2 regions of the Nicoliella sp. ESL1106 genome follow, and region 2 is predicted to be linked to the other one. Evidence: riboswitches for the same ligand, from Rfam matches in the RefSeq annotation. Region 2 holds a riboswitch; the other holds the start of a gene.
What was found. Region 2 has a riboswitch for thiamine pyrophosphate ahead of tenA (thiaminase II). Riboswitches for the same ligand answer to the same signal wherever they lie in the genome.

Region 1: linked by a shared signal. The riboswitch ahead of thiS (sulfur carrier protein ThiS) and the one ahead of tenA (thiaminase II) in region 2 are both predicted to bind thiamine pyrophosphate.

The regions. Positions count from the first base shown of each region.
Region 1 covers NZ_CP196341.1:386,256-397,794, forward strand. Annotated here, with positions in the region: gene hisG (ATP phosphoribosyltransferase) at 1-444, shown strand, start outside; gene hisD (histidinol dehydrogenase) at 431-1,708, shown strand; gene hisB (imidazoleglycerol-phosphate dehydratase HisB) at 1,721-2,305, shown strand; gene hisH (imidazole glycerol phosphate synthase subunit HisH) at 2,305-2,916, shown strand; gene hisA (1-(5-phosphoribosyl)-5-[(5-phosphoribosylamino)methylideneamino]imidazole-4-carboxamide isomerase) at 2,913-3,632, shown strand; gene hisF (imidazole glycerol phosphate synthase subunit HisF) at 3,626-4,387, shown strand; gene hisI (phosphoribosyl-AMP cyclohydrolase) at 4,384-4,722, shown strand; gene hisE (phosphoribosyl-ATP diphosphatase) at 4,715-5,041, shown strand; gene hisC (histidinol-phosphate transaminase) at 5,058-6,125, shown strand; gene ACSVI6_RS08515 (amino acid permease) at 6,378-7,772, shown strand; TPP riboswitch at 7,919-8,012, shown strand; TPP riboswitch at 8,094-8,188, shown strand; gene thiS (sulfur carrier protein ThiS) at 8,237-8,434, shown strand; gene thiF (sulfur carrier protein ThiS adenylyltransferase ThiF) at 8,437-9,099, shown strand; gene ACSVI6_RS08530 (thiazole synthase) at 9,101-9,868, shown strand; gene ACSVI6_RS08535 (hydantoinase/carbamoylase family amidase) at 9,877-11,073, shown strand; gene ACSVI6_RS08540 (dicarboxylate/amino acid:cation symporter) at 11,084-11,539, shown strand, end outside.
Region 2 covers NZ_CP196341.1:36,912-48,450, reverse strand. Annotated here, with positions in the region: gene ACSVI6_RS07020 (hypothetical protein) at 48-197, shown strand; gene ACSVI6_RS07015 (hypothetical protein) at 239-808, opposite strand; gene ACSVI6_RS07010 (glutamate--cysteine ligase) at 906-2,258, opposite strand; gene ACSVI6_RS07005 (PadR family transcriptional regulator) at 2,432-2,749, shown strand; gene ACSVI6_RS07000 (DUF1700 domain-containing protein) at 2,742-3,362, shown strand; gene ACSVI6_RS06995 (DUF4097 family beta strand repeat-containing protein) at 3,365-4,363, shown strand; gene ACSVI6_RS06990 (GNAT family N-acetyltransferase) at 4,435-4,956, shown strand; gene ACSVI6_RS06985 (hypothetical protein) at 4,958-5,122, shown strand; gene ACSVI6_RS06980 (LbetaH domain-containing protein) at 5,193-5,819, opposite strand; gene ACSVI6_RS06975 (PTS sugar transporter subunit IIC) at 6,097-7,137, opposite strand; gene ACSVI6_RS06970 (hypothetical protein) at 7,298-7,549, shown strand; gene ACSVI6_RS06965 (hypothetical protein) at 7,885-8,067, shown strand; gene ACSVI6_RS06960 (carbon-nitrogen hydrolase family protein) at 8,129-8,938, opposite strand; TPP riboswitch at 9,075-9,166, shown strand; gene tenA (thiaminase II) at 9,250-9,954, shown strand; gene thiD (bifunctional hydroxymethylpyrimidine kinase/phosphomethylpyrimidine kinase) at 9,954-10,766, shown strand; gene thiE (thiamine phosphate synthase) at 10,753-11,397, shown strand; gene thiM (hydroxyethylthiazole kinase) at 11,397-11,539, shown strand, end outside.

The sequences.
Region 1 (11,539 bases), 350 kb from region 2:
GTTGGTAGTGATATTTTGGCTGAACAGGATGCTTTGAATCAAGTTGATGAGTTATTGGATCTTGGGACGGGACGTTGTCAATTCATCGTTGCTTCTAAGCAAGATTTTAATTGGAACCAATCGAAACGCAAGGTGATTGGAACTAAGTATCCAAGAATCGCCCGCCGCTATTTTAATGAAAAGGGTGAAGATGTTGAAATTATTAAAATTTCAGGATCAGTTGAATTAGCACCATTGACCGGGCTAGCAGATGCGATTGTCGATCTAACGGAAACTGGGACTACGCTGCGGGTTAATCACCTAGTCGTACATGACTGGTTAGATGTAATTACGAGTCGATTGGTGGCCAATCCGGTGGCATTAAAACAAAAACGGACGGAAATCTTTGAATTAGTTGATAAATTAAGTGAAATCGTAGGAGTGAATGAATATGAAAATATATAAAGAATCATTAGCAGAAATGAAAAAAATTGTTGATAACTACACTAGTCAAACGATTGATTTAGAAATTGAAAAAACGGTCAGCGAAATCATCGCCAACGTTGCTCAAAATGGTGATGAAGCGCTTCGCGATTATGAAAGAAAATTCGATAACGTTAACTTAGCTGACTTTTCAATTCCTAAGTTTCAATTAGATCAGGCTCTTGAAAACATTGATGATGATTTAAGAGCAGCGTTAGAGCTTGCCAAGCGCAACATTACTAGTTTTCACAAACAAGAAATTGAAAATAGTTTTGTGGACGTTAGTACCCCTGGGATTATGCGGGGCGAAAAAATTACTCCCATGGCAAGCGTTGGACTATATGTTCCAGGCGGGACAGCCGCTTACCCTTCAACGATTATGATGTGCGGGATTCCAGCCAAATTAGCAGGAGTTAAAAGGGTGGTCATGGTTACACCACCACAACCAAATGGTGTCAACCCAGCCGTCTTAGCAGCAGCGAAATTAGCCGGAGTCGATGAAGTTTACCAAATCGGTGGTGCTCAAGCGATTGCAGCATTAGCGTATGGGACTGATAGTATTCAAGCAGTTGATAAGATTATGGGGCCAGGGAATATTTTCGTAGCGACTGCTAAAAAGCAAGTCTTTGGCAAGGTCGCTATCGACATGGTGGCAGGACCTTCTGAAATTGGGATCTTAGCTGATGACAGTGCGATCGCATCAGAAGTGGCAGCTGATTTATTATCGCAAGCCGAACACGATAAGAGAGCTCGGCCAATGTTGATCACCGATAGCGAAGCATTAGCTACCGCCGTTTCCAAGGAAGTCGATCAACAACTAGTTACGCTGCCTAGAAAAGAAATTGCCGAAGCAGCGGTTTCTGATCGTGGTTTTATCGCCGTGATGGATAATGTGAATGAGATGTTCGAACTAATGAACACAGTCGCTCCAGAACACTTGGAAGTCCAACTAAAGAACCCTACGCAATACCTAGGGTTGATTCAAAATGCAGGGTCAGTCTTTTTGGGTCGATATGCTAGTGAACCGCTTGGTGATTACGTTGCAGGTCCTAATCACGTCTTGCCAACCGGTGGGACTGCACGGTTTGCTTCTCCACTTGGGGTTTATGATTTTGTTAAGCGGACCCAATTTGTACAATTCGATAAACCAAGTTTGCAAGCAGATGTTCCAGCAATCGCTAAGTTAGCAAGAACCGAAGGGCTTGAAGCCCACGCTAGAGCCGTTGAATCACGGTTTAAGAAATAGGGGGAGATTTAGATGCGTAAAGCTGAAATTACTAGAAAAACCAATGAAACTGATATCACAGTGAAACTAAACTTAGATGAACAAAGTGGCATTGAAATTGATACTGGAGTTGGCTTTTTCGATCACATGTTGCAATTATTCGCAAAGCACGGGCGATTCGGATTGGTAGTCAAAGCCCGTGGCGATCTTCAAGTCGATGCTCACCACACGGTAGAAGACGTTGGAATCGCCATTGGAGAATGTTTGACGCAGGCGCTTGGAAATAAGGAACAAATCGAACGCTACGGTGATGCATTCGTTCCAATGGATGAAACACTGGCTCAGGTAGTGATTGATTTGAGTGGCCGTTCATACTTAGTATTTGATGCTGAATTGACTAATCCACGGTTAGGGATCTTTGAAACGGAGGTTACCGAAGACTTTTTCCAAGCCTTAGCATTCAACGGCCAATTTAACTTACACGCTCGGGTGTTGTACGGTCGTAATACCCACCACAAGATCGAAGCATTGTTCAAGGCTACGGGTCGTGCATTAAGAAAAGCTGTTACCATCAATCCAGAAATTAAGGGTGTGAACTCAACCAAGGGGGTCATTTGATGATTGCAATTATCGATTATAACGCTGGAAATGTTTATAACGTTTTAAAGGCCTGTAAAAAACTAGGCATTGAGGCGCAGTTGACTGCAGATCCAGAAACGATTCAAAATGCAGATGCAGTCTTATTCCCAGGCGTGGGTGCATTTAAGGATGCTATGGATACCCTTAATGAACGTGGGTTAGTCGATGTCATTAAGCAAACCGTTGCTAACGGCACCCCATTTTTAGGGATTTGTCTCGGGATGCAATTATTGTTTGATTCATCAACTGAATTTGGCAATACTGCAGGTTTAGGACTGATCACTGGTAAGATTGAAAAAATTCCCAATGATAATGGCAATCGAATCGTTCCACATTCTGGTTGGAACCAAAATCAAGTCAAGCGTGATTCAATTTTTAATGGAGTGCAAGGGCAATATACTTATTTTACTCATTCATATTACGCAGTTTGTGATCCGCAATTTATTATCTCCAGTGTGGACTACGGGGTTGAAATTCCGACAATTGTCAATCGTGATAATATCTATGGTTTTCAATTTCATCCCGAAAAAAGCGGGCAAGTTGGTTTAACGCTTTTAAAAACATTCTTCGAACAGGCGGTGGTCAAATGATTTATCCAGCAATTGACTTGCGGGCGGGTAGCAGCATTAGACTGTACCAAGGTAACTATCAAAAGCCAACCCTCGTGAACGCAGATCCAATCGACCAAGCAAAATCGATTCGCACCAGTGGAATTCAAAATTTACACTTGGTTGACTTGGATGGGGCAAAGGATGGATTACCGACCAACGTTGAATTAGCAAAGCAAATTGCGGCCATCATTGATGGACAAACTGAAATTGGCGGTGGAATTAGAAATGAAGCTACAATTGAGATGTATTTGGCAAATGGGCTTTCACGGGTAATCTTGGGTTCGGTAGCATTAAAGAATCCAGCATTTACCACTGCCATGATTCAAAAATACGGTAGTGAACACATTACGATTGGTGTTGATGGGGCCAACGGAATGGTTGCTACCGAAGGTTGGGTAGAGCAATCGAACGTTAAAATGGCTACCTTGATCAATAAGATGGCATCCGTTGGGGCGGATCGGTTTATCATTACAGATACCAAAACTGATGGGACGTTAAGTGGCCCCAATCTAGACTTATTAGGAAGTTTAAAACATCAATTCCCAGAATTAACGCTCGTTGCCTCTGGTGGCATTAGAGACTTTTCAGACGTGATCAAACTAAAGTCGATTGGAATTGACGATGTCATTATTGGTCAGGCAATCGCAGATCAAAAAGTAACGCTAAAAGAAGTTGCGGAGGCGAATAAATGTTAGCAAAACGAATTATTCCATGTTTGGACATTGCAAATGGACGGGTCAAAAAAGGGGTTAACTTTGTTAACTTAAAAGATGTTGGTGACCCCGTTGCAATTGCAGCAACCTATGAGCAACAGGGAGCTGATGAATTAGTGTTCTTAGACATTACGGCAACTAATGAGAAGCGCAAAACAATGGTCGATGTAGTAGCTGATGTATCTCAACAAGTTTTTATGCCACTGACGGTCGGTGGTGGGATTAGTTCGATTTCAGATATGGAAGCGTTATTACACGCCGGAGCTGATAAAATTTCAATTAACTCATCTGCAATTGCTAATCCGAATTTAATAACCGAAGGGGCGAAACGATTTGGTAGTCAAGCAATTGTGGTGGCCATTGACGTGAAATGGGATGCAGCAGCTCAAAAGTATGTTGTTTATACCCATGGTGGGACTAAAAATACTAAAATTTCAGCAACTGAATGGGCGCAATTAGCGGTTGCTAAGGGAGCTGGAGAATTGTTGATCACTAGTATGGATCAAGATGGAACTAAGGACGGATTTGATGAAAAATTATACCAGCAGATTGGTCAATTAGTGGATGTACCGATCATTGCTTCTGGTGGTGCGGGCCGAGTAGCTGACTTTGTTGATTTATTTAAGAACACCAAGGTCACAGGGGCACTAGCCGCATCTGTTTTTCACTATCAAATGCTTTCGATTCCGGAAGTCAAACAACAATTAGAAAACGAGGGGGTCTCCGTTAGAATATGAAACCAGACTTTAGTAAGCTATCTGGACTATTGACCACCGTTGTGATTGATTCGAACACTAAACAAGTTTTAATGGTTGCTTGGATGAATCCAGAGAGTTATCAACGAACGATCGAAAGCGGTGAGACGTGGTTTTGGTCACGTTCGCGAAATGAATTATGGCATAAGGGTGAAACGAGTGGAAATACACAACGGGTAACTAAAATGGAACTGGATTGTGATGGCGACACCCTATTAGTATCCGTTGTGCCGAATGGGCCAGCTTGTCATACTGGTCATGTAAGTTGTTTTTTTAACCCAGTTGAATTTAAAAAAGGAGTCGATAATAATGGATAAACAAAACTTAGAAGAATTATATGAAATGGTCAAGAAGCGGAAAGCAGAACCAATCGAAGGTTCATATACTGATTATTTATTCACCAAGGGCTTGGACAAGATTCTTAAAAAAGTCGGTGAAGAAACAACGGAAGTCATCGTTGCCGCCAAAAATAAGGATCCTAAGGAATTACAATATGAAACCGCTGATATGCTATACCACTTAATGGTGTTATTGGTCGAATCTGGCGTGTCTTTTGATCAAATTAAGACCGAACTTGGTTCGCGAGTGGGCAAAATGAGTCAATACAAAGATCGGGCCCCAATTAAAAAGTTATAGAATGGAGTGATTTCCAATGAAGAGTGCAGTTAAAGGGCTAGAAAACTACGTCCCACCAGTTGCGATTGAGCAACTTAAGAAAAAGTACGGATTAAATCGAATTGTCCGTTTATCAGCAAATGAAAATCCGTATGGGACTTCTCCACAGGTTGCTAAGGCAGTCACTTCTGCAGTTCCACAGTCGGAAAACTATTATCCTGATAGTAATTGTACGGAGCTACGCAACTTAATCGCTAACAAGTTAAAGGTTTCTAGCCAAAATATTGTTTTTGGTTGTGGATTGGATGAAATAATCTCAATGGTTTCGCGCATTTTTTTGAATGCTGGCGATGAGGTAATTGTTTCAGAACCCACTTTTTCTGAGTATCAAATCAATGCTGAAATCGAAGGCGCTAAGACGATCAAGGTTGCAGTTAATGCTGATGGTCAAAATGATCTTCCTGCATTTTTGAGCCAAATTAATGCAAATACGAGCTTAGTCTGGCTCTGTAATCCTAATAACCCGACTGGGGGCTATAATTCAGTCGAATCGATCCGCCAGTTTATGTTAAAAGTGCCTAAGGATGTCTTGGTGCTCATTGATGAAGCATACATTGAATACGTAACCAGTGCTAAGGATTCTTCAGCCGTCCCATTATTAAAAGAGTTCGATAATTTAGCGGTGATGCGGACTTTTTCAAAAGCTTATGGTTTAGCTAGCTATCGGGTTGGCTATATCATTATGGACGCTAAACGCGCGGGGTATATGCAAGCGGTCCGCCTACCGTATAACCTCAATACGCTTTCCCAAGTTGCCGCAGTTGCTGCGCTTAGCGATCCTGAATTTGTTCAACGAACGGTAAATAATAATAAGACTGAACGTGATGGATGGGAACAATTTTTAAAGCAAGCTAATTTAAAATACTATCCATCGCAAGCCAATTTTATTTATTTTCAAAGTGCTGATGCCGATAAAATCGCAAATGAATTACTCCAAAAGGGCTACCAAGTTCGGGTTGGCCAACAACCAAATTGGATTCGAATTACAATTGGGCGACAAGATGATAATAAAGCGATTCAGGACATTATTAAAAGCTCCTTATAATGTTATCAATAATTACATGTATAATAGTCAGCTGATTTTGAATAAATAACCCCTTTATCACGCTAAAAAAGCATAAAAACCAATTTTTTTGAAAAAAGCTTTGCTTTTCGAAATAAATGTGATAGAATAAATTAAAATTAAATGAGAAAAAGTTAATTTTATTTTAATGTTATGTGAATCAACGGGACGTCACGTAACTTTTTATTACATTTATTTTAGGTAATTATAAAATTGGTAAAGGATGTGTTGATCATGGCTAACTCAAACATTAAAGAAAATCCAGATGGAACTTACCGTTCATTGAGTAACCGACATGTGCAAATGATTGCAATTGGTGGCACGATTGGAACTGGGCTATTCTTAGGATCAGGGACGACGATTTCTAAAACGGGACCATCCATTTTGATCGTATACTTAGTCTTAGGATTGTTCTTCTTCTTGATGATGCGTGCAATTGGAGAAATGTTTTATTCAGATCCATCGCACCACACGTTTGTATCATTTATTACTAAGTATCTAGGACCTGCTGCAGGTCGATTCACAGGTTGGACCTACTGGATCGGGTTGGTGTTTGTCTGTATGGCTGAAGTAACTGCGGTGGCCACTTATGTACAATTCTGGTTTCCTAATCTGCCAGCATGGTTGATTGAAGTCGTCTTTTTGGCTGTTCTTTGTGGCTTAAACCTAGTGGCTGCGCGTCTGTTTGGTGAAACCGAATTCTGGTTCGCAATGATCAAAATTATCGCAATCGTTGCTTTGATCGTTACCGGGATTTTTATGATCTTTAGACACAGCGCAACGCCACTTGGTCATGCATCACTTGCTAACATTACTAATAATTTGACATTATTCCCCCACGGTTCATTTAACTTTATTTCTGCGTTTCCAATGGTATTCTTCGCCTTTCAAGGAATTGAATTCGTAAGTATCACGATTGGTGAAGCAAAGGATCCACGGCACGTGATCAAGAAGGCAGTTAATGAAACCTTACTTCGCATCTTACTATTCTACATTGGTGCATTGGTGGTAATTATGGGAATTATTCCATGGACTTCGCTTTCACCAGATAAAAGTCCATTCGTTCAAGTTTTCCAATTGGTTGGAATTCCAGCTGCTGCAGCTGTGATCAACTTTGTGGTTCTAACTTCTGCTGCTTCGGCATTAAATAGCTGTATCTTCTCAGCTGGGCGTCACTTTTACCAACTAGCGACTGAAGCGAAGGAAGGCAGCTTCATGAAGGAAAAGTTTGGTAAAATCTCTAATTCTGGGGTTCCGGCAGCTGCCATTTTACTATCAGCTAGTTTGGCATTGATCACTCCAATTATGAGCCTTAGTGCAGCGACTGGAGCAGTCTTTACAATCGTAACTGGTGCATCTAGTGATATGTATATCTTGGTATACGCATTAACAATGCTTGCACATCGGAAATATCGTCAATCAAGTGATTATATTGAAAATGGGTTTAAAACGCCTTGGTACAATGTTACCAGTCCGCTCACCATCGCTTTCTTTTTGGTAATCTTCGCTAGTTTATTCTTCATTCCCGATGATGTTGTAGGTGCCATTGCTGCAATTGTATGGGCAGTTGGATTTGGTGGATATGTATTGATTAGCCAAAGAAAATCAGAAGCAAGTATAAATGGATAATATTAAAAAATATCTTATTATCGTTCGATAATAAGATATTTTTTGTTGCTAGCTTTTTATCAAACTGTCCTAGGCTTAAAATTTTATTGTTGACAAATTTTTAAGCTTAGTGTTAATATATGGGTGTTCAAAATTAAATATTTATCACATTGTATCTGGGGTGCCAAGCAATTGGCTGAGATCATACCCATTGAACCTGATTTGGTTAATACCAGCGAAGGGAGATGCAGTTCTTTTATCGCTGATTAATTATCGAATAATTAGGACGGTTCTCCTGGGTTTTACTAGGGGAACCGTTTTTTATTTACAATTGTGATGATAATTTAAACACTGGGGTGCCAAGTAATTGGCTGAGATTATACTCATTGAACCTGATGTAGTTGATACTACCGAAGGAAGGGGTTTAATCTTAACTAGTGCGTTAAAAAACCTCCTTTCTTGGGTCTAGAAAGGAGGTTTTTACTTTGGTAACCATTAATGGAAAGCCAGTGGAAGCATTGGCGGGAAAACCGCTATCATTCTTATTGGCTCAATATGCTCAGCATCAAGATAACGTTGTGGTCGAATTAAACGGATCAATCGTCCATCGCAATGAAATCGATGGAATTACTTTAAATCCAAATGATCACGTTGAATTAATTTCGTTCGTAGGAGGTGGTTAGCAATGACGGTTCAAATTGATGGAATCAGTGTTGAAGATTTTTTTATGCAGATGAAGGATCGCAATGTTGACAACTCGTATCAGGCCCTAAAGAATGCACATGTTACGATTGCAGGTTCAGGCGGGTTAGGATCTAACATTGCAATTGCATTGGCGCGTTCAGGCGTGGGTCATTTGACCCTAATCGATTTTGACGATGTGGAATTAAGCAACTTGAACCGCCAACAGTTCAAGTTCAGTCAAATTGGGATGCCAAAGGTCACTGCATTAAAGCAAAATTTATTAGAATTTAATCCCTTTATTAAAGTGGATGCGATTAAAACAAAGGTCAGTGCTGAAAATATTGAGCAACTCTTTGCTGACTGTGACATTATTTGTGAAGCTTTTGATAACCCTGCTGCCAAGGCGATGCTACTCGATGGGGCGACCAGTGCTTTTCCAGATAAACCATTAGTAATGGGCAACGGATTAGCGGGGGTCCATGGTGCAAATCAAATTCAAACCAAACAACAATCCCCAAACGTCTACATTAGTGGTGATGGTCAGACGAGTGGATCAGAGGGATTGATGGCACCACGGGTAATTATTTGTGCCGGTCATCAAGCAAACGCAATTTTAAGATTACTCATGCAACTACCAGTGGTTGAAAATAAGGAGGAAATTTAACATGGCAATTAAAGACGATTTAGTAATTAACGGACACCATTTTACATCACGGTTTATCTTAGGTTCAGGTAAATATTCATACGACCTAATTGATGCTGCAGTTCATAATGCCAAGGCTGAAATTATCACAATGGCATTGCGTAGAACCGAAGCAGCAGCCGAAAATATCTTAAACTTTATTCCAGAAAATGTCACTATCTTACCGAATACTTCTGGTTGTAAAAATGCCGAAGAAGCAATTCGGATGGCTCGAATCGCGCGCGAATTAAGCGGCAGTGATTTCATTAAGCTAGAAGTGATTCCAGACAAAAAATACTTAATGCCCGATAATGCAGAAACGATCAAGGCGACTTCCATTTTAGCTGATGAAGGTTTTACCGTAATGCCATACTTCTTACCAGATTTAATCACTGCAAAGCGGTTAGTTGAAGCTGGAGCATCAGCGGTGATGCCATTAGGCGCACCGATTGGGACTAACCGCGGCTTAGCCACTAAGGACCTAATTCAAATTTTGGTCAACGAAATCGAAGTACCAGTGATTGTTGATGCCGGAATTGGACGGCCTAGTCAAGCTGCTGAAGCCATGGAAATGGGAATTGATGCCGTAATGGCGAATACTTCAATGGCAACTGCTGGCGACATCCCATTAATGTCAGAAGCATTTAAGCTAGCGGTTGAAGCTGGGCGCAAAGCATACCTTGCTAAGCCAGGACGGGTAGTTAATAGTGGTGCGGTTGCTTCTTCACCACTGCTTGGGGTTAGTAAGTAGGCACTGTCATGGTGATGAAAGGAACGCTTAATTTAAACGATTGGTTAGATCAATTTACTGTTGATTCCGATGAAGGACAACACCGATTGGTTTATGATGAATACTGGATTGAAAATCAAATTCGGTTGATTCACTTAGGACAGCGACTGGGTTTTAAGGCGACCGTTGACATGGTTGGAAACGTCTTTTTAGACTTCATCGGGCAAACGGATTCGGTGATTGCGGTTGGTTCCCATATGGATACGGTCGATCATGGTGGTAAGTATGATGGACTATATGGCGTTTTGGGTGGATTAAAGGCGATTGTTGATACAGTATCCAAAAATGGCAAGCCGAATAAAACGCTGCGCTTGATCTCATTTAGTGAGGAAGAGGGGAGTCGTTTTCCCGCCACTTTTACGGGTTCGAAATACTATGTCAATAAAACGCTTCCGCCAAAATTAGTCGATGCAAATGGGACTAGCTTTGAAGCTGCTAGAAAAAAGGCCGTTGAGCAATTGACTAGTCAACCACAAGTTACTTTGCGTAATTGTGAGTTACCTGATGCTTTTACGGAATTACACATTGAACAGGGTCCCCAATTAGAAAGAACGAACGCATCGATTGGGTTAGTAAATTCGATCGTTGGGCAACGGCGCTATACTGTGGATATTAATGGACATGCTAACCATGCTGGAACGACACCGATGCAGGGGCGCTGTGATGCGCTAAGAAAAGGGTGTCATCTAATTGATTCGATTTATCAATTGGGCAATCGTTTTAAACAACCGTTCGTTTTGACGATTGGTAAAGTCATGAACCACCCCAACGTTAGCAACGTTATCAGTGGACAGTTTAGCTTTACGATTGATTGCAGGTCTGATTCTGAGGATCAACTGGATGATTTTGAATTCCGCTTAAATGAATTAGTTAAAAGGCAGCGTGGAATCATCGATCGTTATTTACAGGTTCCTGTTACCCAGTTAAACCATCAGCTTCTAAATGTTAACCAAGATTTAGCGCGTCAATCTGAAATCACATTTTTAGAAATGGCATCTGGAGCAGGACATGATAGTCAGATAATGAGCAAGGCCGTTGCGACTGCAATGGTATTTGTTCCCAGCAGTAATGGAATTAGCCATCGTCCCGATGAGTTTACAGTCGCTGCTGATCTAAATGCGGGGGTACATTTCTTATCGATGATCTTACAAAAACAAGCCTATTAGGAGACTGAAAATGAAGTTGAAACAGAACTTAACCCTGAAAATTCTTCTGGGAATGTTGATTGGAATCTTAATTGGTGGAATTGGTGGTTCCAAGGTGGCGTGGTTACAAATATTTGGTGAAATTTTTTTACGCCTTCTTCAAATGATAGTAATCCCACTGGTAACTTGTTCGGTAATTTCAGCTGTGGGCCACTTTTCCGTCGGTCAGTTTCGTAAGATTGGAATGCAAATGGTGATGATTTTTCTAGCCACCACGATTGCTGCAGCTGTGGTTGGTTTATTAGTCGGGTTACCAATTAGGTTGAACTTGAACCTAGCAAGTCACGCCAGCGGGTTGGTTCATAAACAGTCGCCTTCGATTTCCGATACGATTCTATCATTTTTTCCGCAGAATATTTTTGAAGCTTTAAGTGCCGGTCAGGTCATTCAAATCACGATTTTTGCAATTATTTGTGGATTTACAATT
Region 2 (11,539 bases):
TAATATATACTAAAATAAGACTATTAAATAGATTGGGAGGCTTTAGTATGTGGGGAGTAATAATTACAATTGTCGCAATCATTTGCGCCACTTTAATTATCATTGATAAACATCACAGTAGGGATAAGCACGATGATTTACAGCAAAAAGTGGCAAAATTAGAACAAGAAGTAAACGATCTTAAAAATCAAAAATAATCAAAAAATCCTAAACCATAGAATTATGGTTTAGGATTTTTTTAGTTAGAACTGGCGTTACTAGTACTATCTTCATTTTTAAAATCATTATAGGCAGCCAACAGGTTCCCATTTGCAATCTTGTCCCGTAGTTCTTGATTATTTGCATTGAACCATTCTGACTGTGCAGCTTGAATATATTGTTGCGGAATTTGATTATTGGTAGCAATCTGATTAAACAACGCTTGATCATTAGCAGCTTTTTGAAGTTCGCTTAACGGAGTGGTTTGAATAATCTTGATCACCTGAGGTTTGACCTCCGTTGGGACTTTTTGTTCCGCAATTTGTTCTCCTTGCTTTTTGATCACCTTATCCAATGTGGTATCGGTCTTTCGTTGTGTATTGCTGAGTTCATTAATTTGATGGCCAACGTTAAAGATGCCAATGACTATCAACACGGCAATAATTGCAGTGATCCATCTTCCATAGTGATGTTTTCGTTTCTTAGCATTTCGCGGATTACGTTGACGGGTATGGACTTCATCATTACCATCTGAATTGTCGGCTGAAATCGAATGCCGATAATTTCGGTGCAATTGTTCACGGGTTTCTGGTTCATGATTTTGATTCATAGTAGATACTCCCATTGATAAAATTTGCTTACTATAATATCACGATAAATGAATGGTTTGTCGCAAAATTAAGAAATTTTAAATGATATTTTAGAATCTATTTCTGTGGTAACCAAGAACCATTGAATAAACCTTGTCTTAATTCAGCTGCTGAAATGTTGCCATCGCTTTGCTTAAACCCATCATAACTAAAATGTCCAGCTAGCGCATCTTTTTGGAAACGCTGGGCCTGCTTTAATCCGTATTCGAGGAGTGAATTATCCTTAATCTCATTCATTAATCGGCCACTGAGCGTCAAGGTTGGATCTTCGATTTTTGCAGTTACGGCATCGAGAACCTCTAAGTATTCAGGACCAAGGACTAGCTGGTTAGTAAACTTACGCAAACGACTAATCAGTTGACGCGCATCATCAACATATTCACAAACTTGATCTGGCTTTTCCATTGACACTCGTTCATTCATCTGGTCAGCATGGTCAAGTTGCTTGATAATATCACCATTCAACGTTTCACCATCGGTCATCAAGAAGTAGGCAACCAGAAGTCGAATAAACCGCAACGTGGTATCTTTGATTGCAACATCCACGGTGGGGTCAAGATCGAACATTCTTAACTCTAAGTACTTCACACCGTTTGTTTTTAAATCGGGAAGCTGTTTACCACCACGAAAACGCACGGAACCGTGAAATTCGGATACCCCAGCAATTTTTCCGGACCGAAATGCTTCCATAATGCGATCGACGTAGTTATCAACACTTGAATAGTCAACATCGAATGAATCAATAAATCCAAAGTGACTCTGTCGAATGCTCCGAATCGGATGACTTGGACCACTATTTTGATCAAAGTAGTTCGCTTGAGCAACAGGGCTGGCACCAAACAAATAGGTCAGTAGCCAGCGGTATTTAATAAACCCCTGTGCAATTCGCGGATAAACATGATTACGGACTGTTACAATATTGGCATCCCCGTCATCAACGATACTATTCATCACCTCATCACTAATGCTTAAGTTAATATGCACTCCACAAGGTGCACCACGAGTAATTCCATACCGTTCACAAATGCTTTCAAAGTAGGCTTGCTTTTCTGGTGGTTCAATCGCTAGTAGTGATTTATCCTTTTGCTTTGGTAAAATAGCGGGCATTGAAAGCGGCCATAGTAGTTCACCCGTGGGGAGAACTTTTCTTAATACGTTCGTCAATGCTCCGTCAAATTGTAAGGTGTCATTAAGGTTGGCGGGGGGCGTCACAATTTCAGTCATCGATTCAAGGTAATCCTTGGTAATCCAGGGATTTTTAAACGGACTCCCCGCACCACTCGGGTGGGTGGTCAGCTTCATATTGCCACTCTCATCACAACGCATTCTCTCAATTTCGATTCCAGTTGAAATATTTAATAGCGTGTGAACAAGGCGCTGCTTAACAATTTGATTCCCGATTTTATTCAACAAGTTAATCACTTCCCTTTTTAATTTAAATCTTTTTAAATAATGCTTCTAATTTAAATTATAACTACAATACCACCATTTGCCTCACAAATAAATTTTTTTATCCATTTATATTTGAAAAATAATACTATACAGCATATACTATATATCATATAATATTAGAGGGGGATAACATGGCGATTAAAATTAGTACTGATTTGCTCGATGGTTGTGTGTTGGGCCTCCTTAACAAGGAGGATTTATATGGCTATGAGCTTACGAAACGGGTTCAAAAGTCAATAACGGTTTCCAACTCGACGATGTATCCAGTAATGAGGCGTTTAAATAAAGATGGATTGGTAACAACTTATGATCAGCCTTATAAGGGACGGAATCGTCGCTATTATAAAATCACCGATTTAGGGATTGAACATTTAAAAATGATTCGATCTGAATGGATTGATTTTAAAACGGGAATTAATGAATTAATAGGAAGTGATGAAATTGAATAGATATATTGAAGAGTTAAGAAAACTCTTGGGTCGGTTAGATGAGTCTGATTTGGTCGATAGTATTGATTACTACCAAAACTATTTAGCAGATGGGGGCTTCGATAATTACGAAGATTGCGTTAAGGAACTAGGCAGTCCCAAAGCGTTGGCAAATAAAATCTTAGCAGATGACTATGTCAATACCGATTCTGATAGTCGGATGGCAACCAGGAGGGAAACAAAGGGTAGTTCAACACCATCGATTTGGTTAATAATAATTGCGATCGTGGGCTCGCCAGTCTGGGTGCCATTAGCACTGGGGGCATCGCTTACAATCCTGGGCCTATTATTAGCAGCATTCGTCTTACTATTTGGGCTAGCTGTAATCATCTTTGCTGGAATCGTTACGTTCTTTGCGGTACTTTTCTGGGCACTTACCCATCTGTTGACCTTCTTTACAGTTAGCATCTTGTTGATTGGTGGGGGATTAATTGTTTTAGGAATCTCACTAATTTTAATTCCGTTTGCATTAATGTCTTACAAAGCGTTGGTCGGGGGAATCAAAAGTTTCAGCACTTGGCTTGCTCATAAGACGATTAAAAGAAACGATGCAGAAAAGCAGAAGAGGGGTTAATGATGAAAAAATTTACGATTACAGGATTAATATTGCTACTTTTTGGCATCGTGATTTCAGTATTTGGGCTTTCACGAGTTGGGTTCAACTGGCACAATTTACATAATGAATTCTTTTCAGTCAGTGAAAAATCATACGGTAAAGCATCTACCAAGAAATTAGCCGCCTTTGATCGCATTCGGGTTACTGAAAAGGCACACGTCACTATCAAGCAGGGGGATAGCTATCAAGTCAGTGGCGCGGATGCCAACGGGTATCACACTAACTATGCGGTCCAAAACGGCGAGTTAGTAATTAGCGGTAGTAATAAGGAAAAGGGCGGTTTTAACATTATGGGTTGGACCACGCCCCAGTATAACGCCAAAATTACGATTACCATCCCTAAGGATAAGGCATTAAGCAGTTACCAGCAGGCAAATGCAAATTCTGATCTAGTGATGGATAATATTAAGATCACAAATAAGTTATCATTGACTGACATTAGTGATGTCACCTTGAATAAAGTTAGCGCCGAGGGAATTAACATTGATTCTGCAGATGGCGATATTAACGTTAAGAACAGTCATTTTAGTGGCAACAGTAGCATTGAAACTACTGATGGTGACATTAAGCTGACTTCCAACCAGTTCAACACCCTAAAGGTTAGTTCAACGGATGGGGATATCAAGTTGAACAATAACACTACTAAAAACGGGATTAGTGAAGTCGGCAGCACTGATGGTGATGTTACTTTGGGTCAAAATAAGTGGAACGACTTAAAGGTTAGCAGCGCTGATGGTGATGTTACATTCGACCACCAGGACGTTCAAAGCTCCCTAAGCATTAAAACAGAGGATGGCGATATTGATGGGGTGGTTGATCGTACAGACAATGCTAAAATTAGTGCTCACGCAAGCGATGGTGACATCTCAATTGATAAGGGTTTGAAAGATACATTTGCTAATAAACCTTATCGGATTGATTCAGTTGATGGAGATATCAAAATTAAATCTAATAATTAATCAAAAAGGGTGCATTATTGGCGGTTTTTAACTATAATATAAGATATTAAGCCAATGGGAGGATTTATAACATGAACTTAGATGATGAAAATATCGATATTGAATTTAACGCCGCTACTAAATCAGATTTGCCATACATTGTGGATGTATATAATGAATCAATTCCAGGCAGAATGGCAACCGCAGATCTCGAACCAATTTCAGTGGCTGATCGTGTTGATTGGTTCAGACAGCATGATTCCAAACACCGTCCGTTATTAATAATTAATTACGACGATGACAGAGCTGGCTGGCTCAGCCTAAGCAGTTTCTACGGTCGGCCTGCCTATGAGGAAACAGTCGAAATCAGCATTTACATTGATAATCAATTTCAACACAAGGGCATCGGAAACGCGGCTGTGAACCACGCTGAAAAAATCGCTGCCCGCCTGGGTGTGAAAAATATCGTCGCATTTATCTTTGCTCATAATGATCCAAGCCTCCATTTATTTCACAAAAATGGTTATAAAGACTGGGGCCACATGCCTAACGTTGCTGTAATGGATGGTAAGCAACGGAGCCTAAATATTTTAGGCAAGCGGATCGTTGATTAGTATGAATAGTCAAACCCAAGCATTCCTAATCTTACTTTCATTAGCCATTTTAACGTGGTTGCTGATTTTCATTAACCATGATCCAGACAGCCGACGAGATCATCGGTTAATGGCAATTGCGATGACGGTGGCAGTTGTTATCTTTGGAATTGTTATATTAATATAAAAAGCAGGGCCAGGGGCTCTGCTTTTTAATATGTTAAAGGGAACGATAGTAACAAGTTCACTAAATCCTATTAATCATTAATATGTTTAGCAACAAATTCATCAATCGGTAATCTAAAGTCCAAGTAGTATTTTTCTAATTTTTCTCGCGACCAATCCCACCAGGCGATTTTTGCTAAGTCAGTCTTGATTTCATCAGGGAATCGATCCTTAATTTTCTTACCAGGAACCCCACCAACAATTGTGTATGGTTCAACATCATGGGTCACGACTGCACCAGAACCGATTACAGCACCATCACCAACGGTTAATCCGCTTTGAATCAATACACCGTGCCCGATCCAAACATCATTACCAATCTTAGTTCGGATTGCCTTACGCTTAGTTAGGTATTCTTGATCCTTAGGCTCAAAGCCATAGGCACCACCGTTATAAGAAAAGATGTGCTGAGCGGCACGATCATAAGGATGATTAGTAGGGCCGATTCTTACCATTGCGGCAATACTATTAAACTTACCTAGATCCGTGTTTTGCATAAAACAATATTGACCAGTGTAATCATAGTCACCAAATGTACAGTTATCAATTAAGTTACTTTCACCAATTTCGATCCATTGACCGAAATTGGTATCTTTAATTTTACTATTTTTGCCAATTGTTGGATTATCCTTAGATAGTTTAGGAAAATTAATATGCATTTATTAGCACCTTCTTGTTTATAAATTATGTTAATTATAAGACGATTATACTAGAAATGATATCATTAACATACTTATTTTTAAAATGGAGAAATGTGAATTATAGATTTAACCATTAATCAGATAATCATTATGAATATGATATTGACAAGTCCCTTTTAGATATAACTTCAGATAATAAATGTTATGTAAAGTAAATGCAAATATCATTAATTCTCAATTCCCTAACTTGCTTTTAACAAAAAAATTCCAACTAATTCAGTTGGAATTTTTTTCATTATTTATAATTTAAATAAAAATCATCAGCAGACATGTAATGGATTTTTGTCATAAAGATATACTTACTCAGGTAACCAATAACAATTGGTACGATCAAGAATGTAATAATAATGATCATAATTTCAGCACCGCCTTTAAGGGCGTTAATTGGGCCTACCAATCCAGCTGAACCAAATCCAGCACTTAAGGGCGTTCCCTTAATTTCAAAAAATGCACTAATTCCACCAGCGATTCCAGCATTAATGGCCAATGGCAATAATACTTTGGGCTTTTTTAAAACATTAGCCATTTGAATCTTAGGAGTTCCGATAAAGTGTGCAATACTGGTACCAAATGAATTAACTTTACTACCATAAATCGCTAATGCAATTGCGGCAGCAGTGATTCCAATATTTGCAGATCCTGACGCAATACCATTTAGTGATATTGCGGTAGCAACTCCTACTGAAGAAATGGGACTTAAGATTAGGATTGCAAAGATAATTCCAATTACAGTTCCCATTATAATTGGCTGCAGTTCAGTTGCAGATAATGCTAGATCACCAATTAATTTTGTAATCATTCGCACTGGTTTGAGGGTCAATAGACCAATACCACCAGCAATAATAATTAATAAAGTTGGTAATAATAAGACGTTATAACTTCCGAGCCATGGACTAATTAACTTAATTATAATCACCCCAATTGCAATGGTGATCATAATGTTGATTACATCACCAGTTCCCTTTACAGAGAAGCCCCCTGCTGGACTAATCATCCAGTTACCAGCTCCCATCGCTCCAACTAATGCTAACGATGCACTTTCTAGTGTCTTCATTTTAAAATACATTGCGACACATAATCCAGAAATAGCTGGTAGCAGGACCATTGCAAATGAAACTAATGAATTGATAATTGATAAACTCGGAAAAAAGCGTTGAGCGTAATTAAGAATTTCATTTAACAGCGCTGCAGGCATTAGGGTAACCACTACTGCGATGCTGACACCGTTTAGGACGTTTAAAATCCCCTCTTTAATTGCGTTTGCGTTTTTAATCATATATTAACTCCTTATTTTATATATTTTAATATCATACCATATTAAACATCTAATTAAAATCTAATACTAATTTAATTAATTTATCTTAGTGATTATTTTAAAGCCCTTTGAATCAACTGTGTTAAAATTAGGCTAATATTAATTAAGGAAGGTGAACTATGTGGATAAGCAAAAGTATGTTGAAGCACTAAAGCACGAATCACCTGATGTAGTATTGGGTAGCCTCATGGATGAACTTGGTTATCCTGATATTAACGGAATTGCGGATGCATGTGATGTTGCTCAATCAACTAGCAATCAAGATGATTTAGACCAAATCGAAACGAATCAACCGATGTTTTATAATTACAAATCACATCGGCTAGTAAATAAAGCTGATGTGTTAAATATTCTTAATCAGCTGAAAAAATAAAATAAGCACCTGATCAAAAGCAAATTGATCAGATGCTTATTTTATTTGTAAATTATTATTCAGTTTAATTGAACAACTTCGTATGATTATATAGCTATAAAGGCGAAGTCAATCACTGAGCGCGTCTCAGTAACAGACAATAAATCATCCAAATTGGCTTGTATATCACGGTTACTATATAATAGTGATATAGAAAACCATTCAAAATAATAGTAGATTACTTATTCTACACTTAGTGAATTGATTCACAATTTAAAATTAAGTTATTACATGATTGTTGATTTAAATTGCTCATGTGCTAAAATGAATTGACTAATTTAAAGGGATGGTGTGAAGTGATTATCGTATTATTAATAACGATTTTGATGCTCTGGTTAGTATGGAAGTTTTTCAGTAGTTGGCTTTGGTGGATCCTATTATTTGCAGCTATCATCTGGATGTTGAAAGTGTTTTTCTGGGGAGCAATCATCTTAGTGGTATTAGGAGTTATTGGTGCATTCTCAAATAACAATCAATAATAAAAAAACGGTAGTTCCATAGTGAAATGGAGCTACCGTTTTTATTATTGGATAATTTATTCTAATAATATAGTTCTGGCATCCGTTGTGCAGCAGATGGTAATTTTTGGCGCACCTTCTTAATCACATCTAAATCAATATCAGCATACAAGATGGTTTCGTTAGTTCCTGCTTGGGCAGCGACGATTCCCATTGGATCGACTACTTGACTCAACCCAACTCGGTTGTCACTATCGGGTTTATCGCATCCCACAATGAAGGTCGTGTTTTCAATTGCACGAGCTTTCAATAAGGAACTCCAGTGATATTCTTTTAGTGGCCCGCTAACCCAAGCTGTTGGAATGATAATAATATCAGCGCCATGAATTGCTTCATAACGCGCTACTTCTGGGAACCGAAGCTCATAACAAACAAATAAGCCAATTTTACCGAATGGCGTATCAATCGGTTCAAATAATTTATTACCAGGCTTAATCTGATCAGACTCCTTAGTCCCAAATGCATCGTAGAGATGCGTTTTATGATAGGTGCTAACAATGTTACCCTTATCATTGATGACAACGATCGTGTTATAGACCCGTTTATCATTATTATCATCATTAGTTTCACGCATCCCGAATATGATCCAGACATGCTTTGTCATCGCTGTTTGTCTTGCATTGGTTACAAATGGGCCATCCAGGGCTTCAGAATGTTGATTAATTTCATCCAATCCAGCCGTTGGTGATATGGTGCTCATGAACATTTCTGGAAAGACAACTAATTCAGCGCCGTGTTCCGCAGCTTGATTAACAAAGTCATTAAATTTAACTTGATTAACATTTTGGTCAATATCGGAATATGCTTGGGCTAATGCAATTTTATAAGTCAAATGATCACCTACTTAATATTATTTTAATTGAATTCTAATCTAACCATTAAAGAATGTCAATCTTAACTCCATTATGTGTTTGTGAATAGACACTAAATAGTAGATATGGTATATTAGTTTTGTAATTAAATAATCTAACTGTCCACTGGGGTGCCGTATGGCTGAGATAATACCCATTGAACCTGATTCTAGATAATACTAGCGTAGGAACGTGGCTGAAGTCGAAATAAAAACGATTAATAGGCGCTTTCTGAATTGCTCAGGAAGCTTTTTTTATTTCCCAGGATGGTTATTAATTAGGAGGATTCAACATGTTTTCAGATCAATTGAAACAACAAGCACAACCAATTCTAAAGGGAATTTTCGAACATCCCTTCATCAAGGGGATTGCTAATGGTGAGGTCCCTGCCAAGGCATTGAAATTCTATGTTCAACAAGATTATCAATACCTTAGTGAATTCATTAAAATTTATGGTAATGCGATTGCTAAATGTAATGACCGTGAATTAATGAATTTCTTTAATGGTCAAATTAGTTTTATCTTAAATAGTGAAATTCATCCCCATCATATTTTCTGTGACATTGCGGGGGTCACATATGAAAGTCAACAACACGCTACCCCATCGCCTAAGGCATATTTATATGAATCACATATGCATCGGGCAGGAGAAACGGGTTCGTTACTGAATATTTTAGCCGCTTTTCAACCATGTCCTTGGACCTATTCAGAAATCGCTGATCACTTGGTTAGTGAAGGGTATGCTACTAAGGATAATCCCTATTATGATTGGATTATGTTCTATGCTAGTAAGGAAAATGATAAGACCATGAGTGATACTGTGTTTGAATTTGTTGATCGATTTGCTGAACATGCTTCTAATGAAGAACTAGCAGAAGCAAGTCAATACTTCTTAAAGAGTTGTGAACTAGAATGGCAGTTCTGGGAACAGGCGTTTTATCAACAAGACTGGCAATTTAAGGAATCTCTAGAAGCTGCTAAGGAGGAATATAAGTAATGAAAGAATTTCCTGAAACTTTAACGATTGCTGGAACTGATTCTGGTGGCGGTGCTGGGATGATGGCTGATATTAAAACCATGCAGGAATGTCATGTGTTTAGCACTAGCGTGGTGGTCGGAGTAACCGCTCAAAATACATTGGATGTTCAAAAGGTATATCCCCTTCCCCTCGAAATGGTGGATGCTCAGTTTGCTTCAATCGCTGATGATTTTGTGATTAAGGCGGCTAAGACAGGGGCGCTATTTGATTCTGAACACGTTGCATGCGTTGCTAAAAATATTAAGAAATACTCGTTCGGCAGCTTAGTGGTGGACCCAGTTATGGTTGCTAAAGGTGGTGCGAAACTACTGAGCGATGATGCGATCGATACTGTGATTTCAGATCTCATCCCGTTAGCTGACATTATTACACCTAATATGCCTGAAGCTGAAACGATCGTTAAACATAAGATCGAAGGTAAAGAGGCAATTAAAGATGCTGCTCGAGAAATTCAAAGATTGGGCGCTAGGAATGTCGTTATTAAGGGTGGCCATAGCGATGGTCCCGAGAACGCTGATTATGTACTATTGGCCGATGGCACCGATTTTTGGATGACTGGTAAACATGTTGACTCTAAGCGCAAGCACGGTACTGGTGATACCCTTTCATCAGTAATGGTGGCAGAACTTGCCAAGGGTTGTCATGTTGAAAAAGCAATTAAGTGTGCTAAAGCCTACATGAATGAGATCTTGCAACATGAAATTCATGTTGGGCAAGGACACGGACCACTAAATCATTGGGGAGCTGAAGGAACAGATGTTAAAATTTAATACGGATATGTTGAAGGTCTACTTTATTGGTGGTACCCAAAACATTGATGGAGATAAGGATAAATTTATTGAGCAATTAACGCTGGCTTGTCAAAATGGAATTACTATGTTCCAATACCGTGAAAAAGACCATGGATCCTTGAGCGGTGATGATCGCTTAGCATTAGGAAAACAAGTTCGTCAGATTACTAGCAAGTACTCGATTCCATTAATTGTGGATGATGATTTTGAGTTAGCGCGCCAAATTAATGCTGATGGAATTCACGTTGGCCAAAGTGACACACCAATTCAAGACGTCGTAGCTGAAGCAAATGGGATGATTGTTGGTCTATCAGTTCATAATATTGATGAATTAGTTGCTAGCGGTGACTTAACGGGCGTTGATTACTTAGGTGTCGGCCCAGTCTTTTCAACTCACAGTAAGGATAATGCTAAGGAACCGATTGGTTTAGATGGCCTATTTCAGATGAACCAAGCGACATTGAAGCCCATTGTTGCCATTGGTGGAATCCATGAAAATAATGTAGCATCAGTTCTAAAGCATTCTGTTAGTGGTGTTGCCGTTATTTCTGATATTATGCAAAGTAAAGAAGTTGCCCATACGATTCAGGTATTGAAAGGAGAAGCATAATGTTAACGATTGAATCAATTCATAAGCTCAATCCAGTGATTTTAAACGTTGCCAACATGGTGACCCCCCAACACGTAGCGGATGCAATCAATTTTTACGGAGGCTCACCCATCATGTTCACGGATGAACGCGAGGCAGCTGC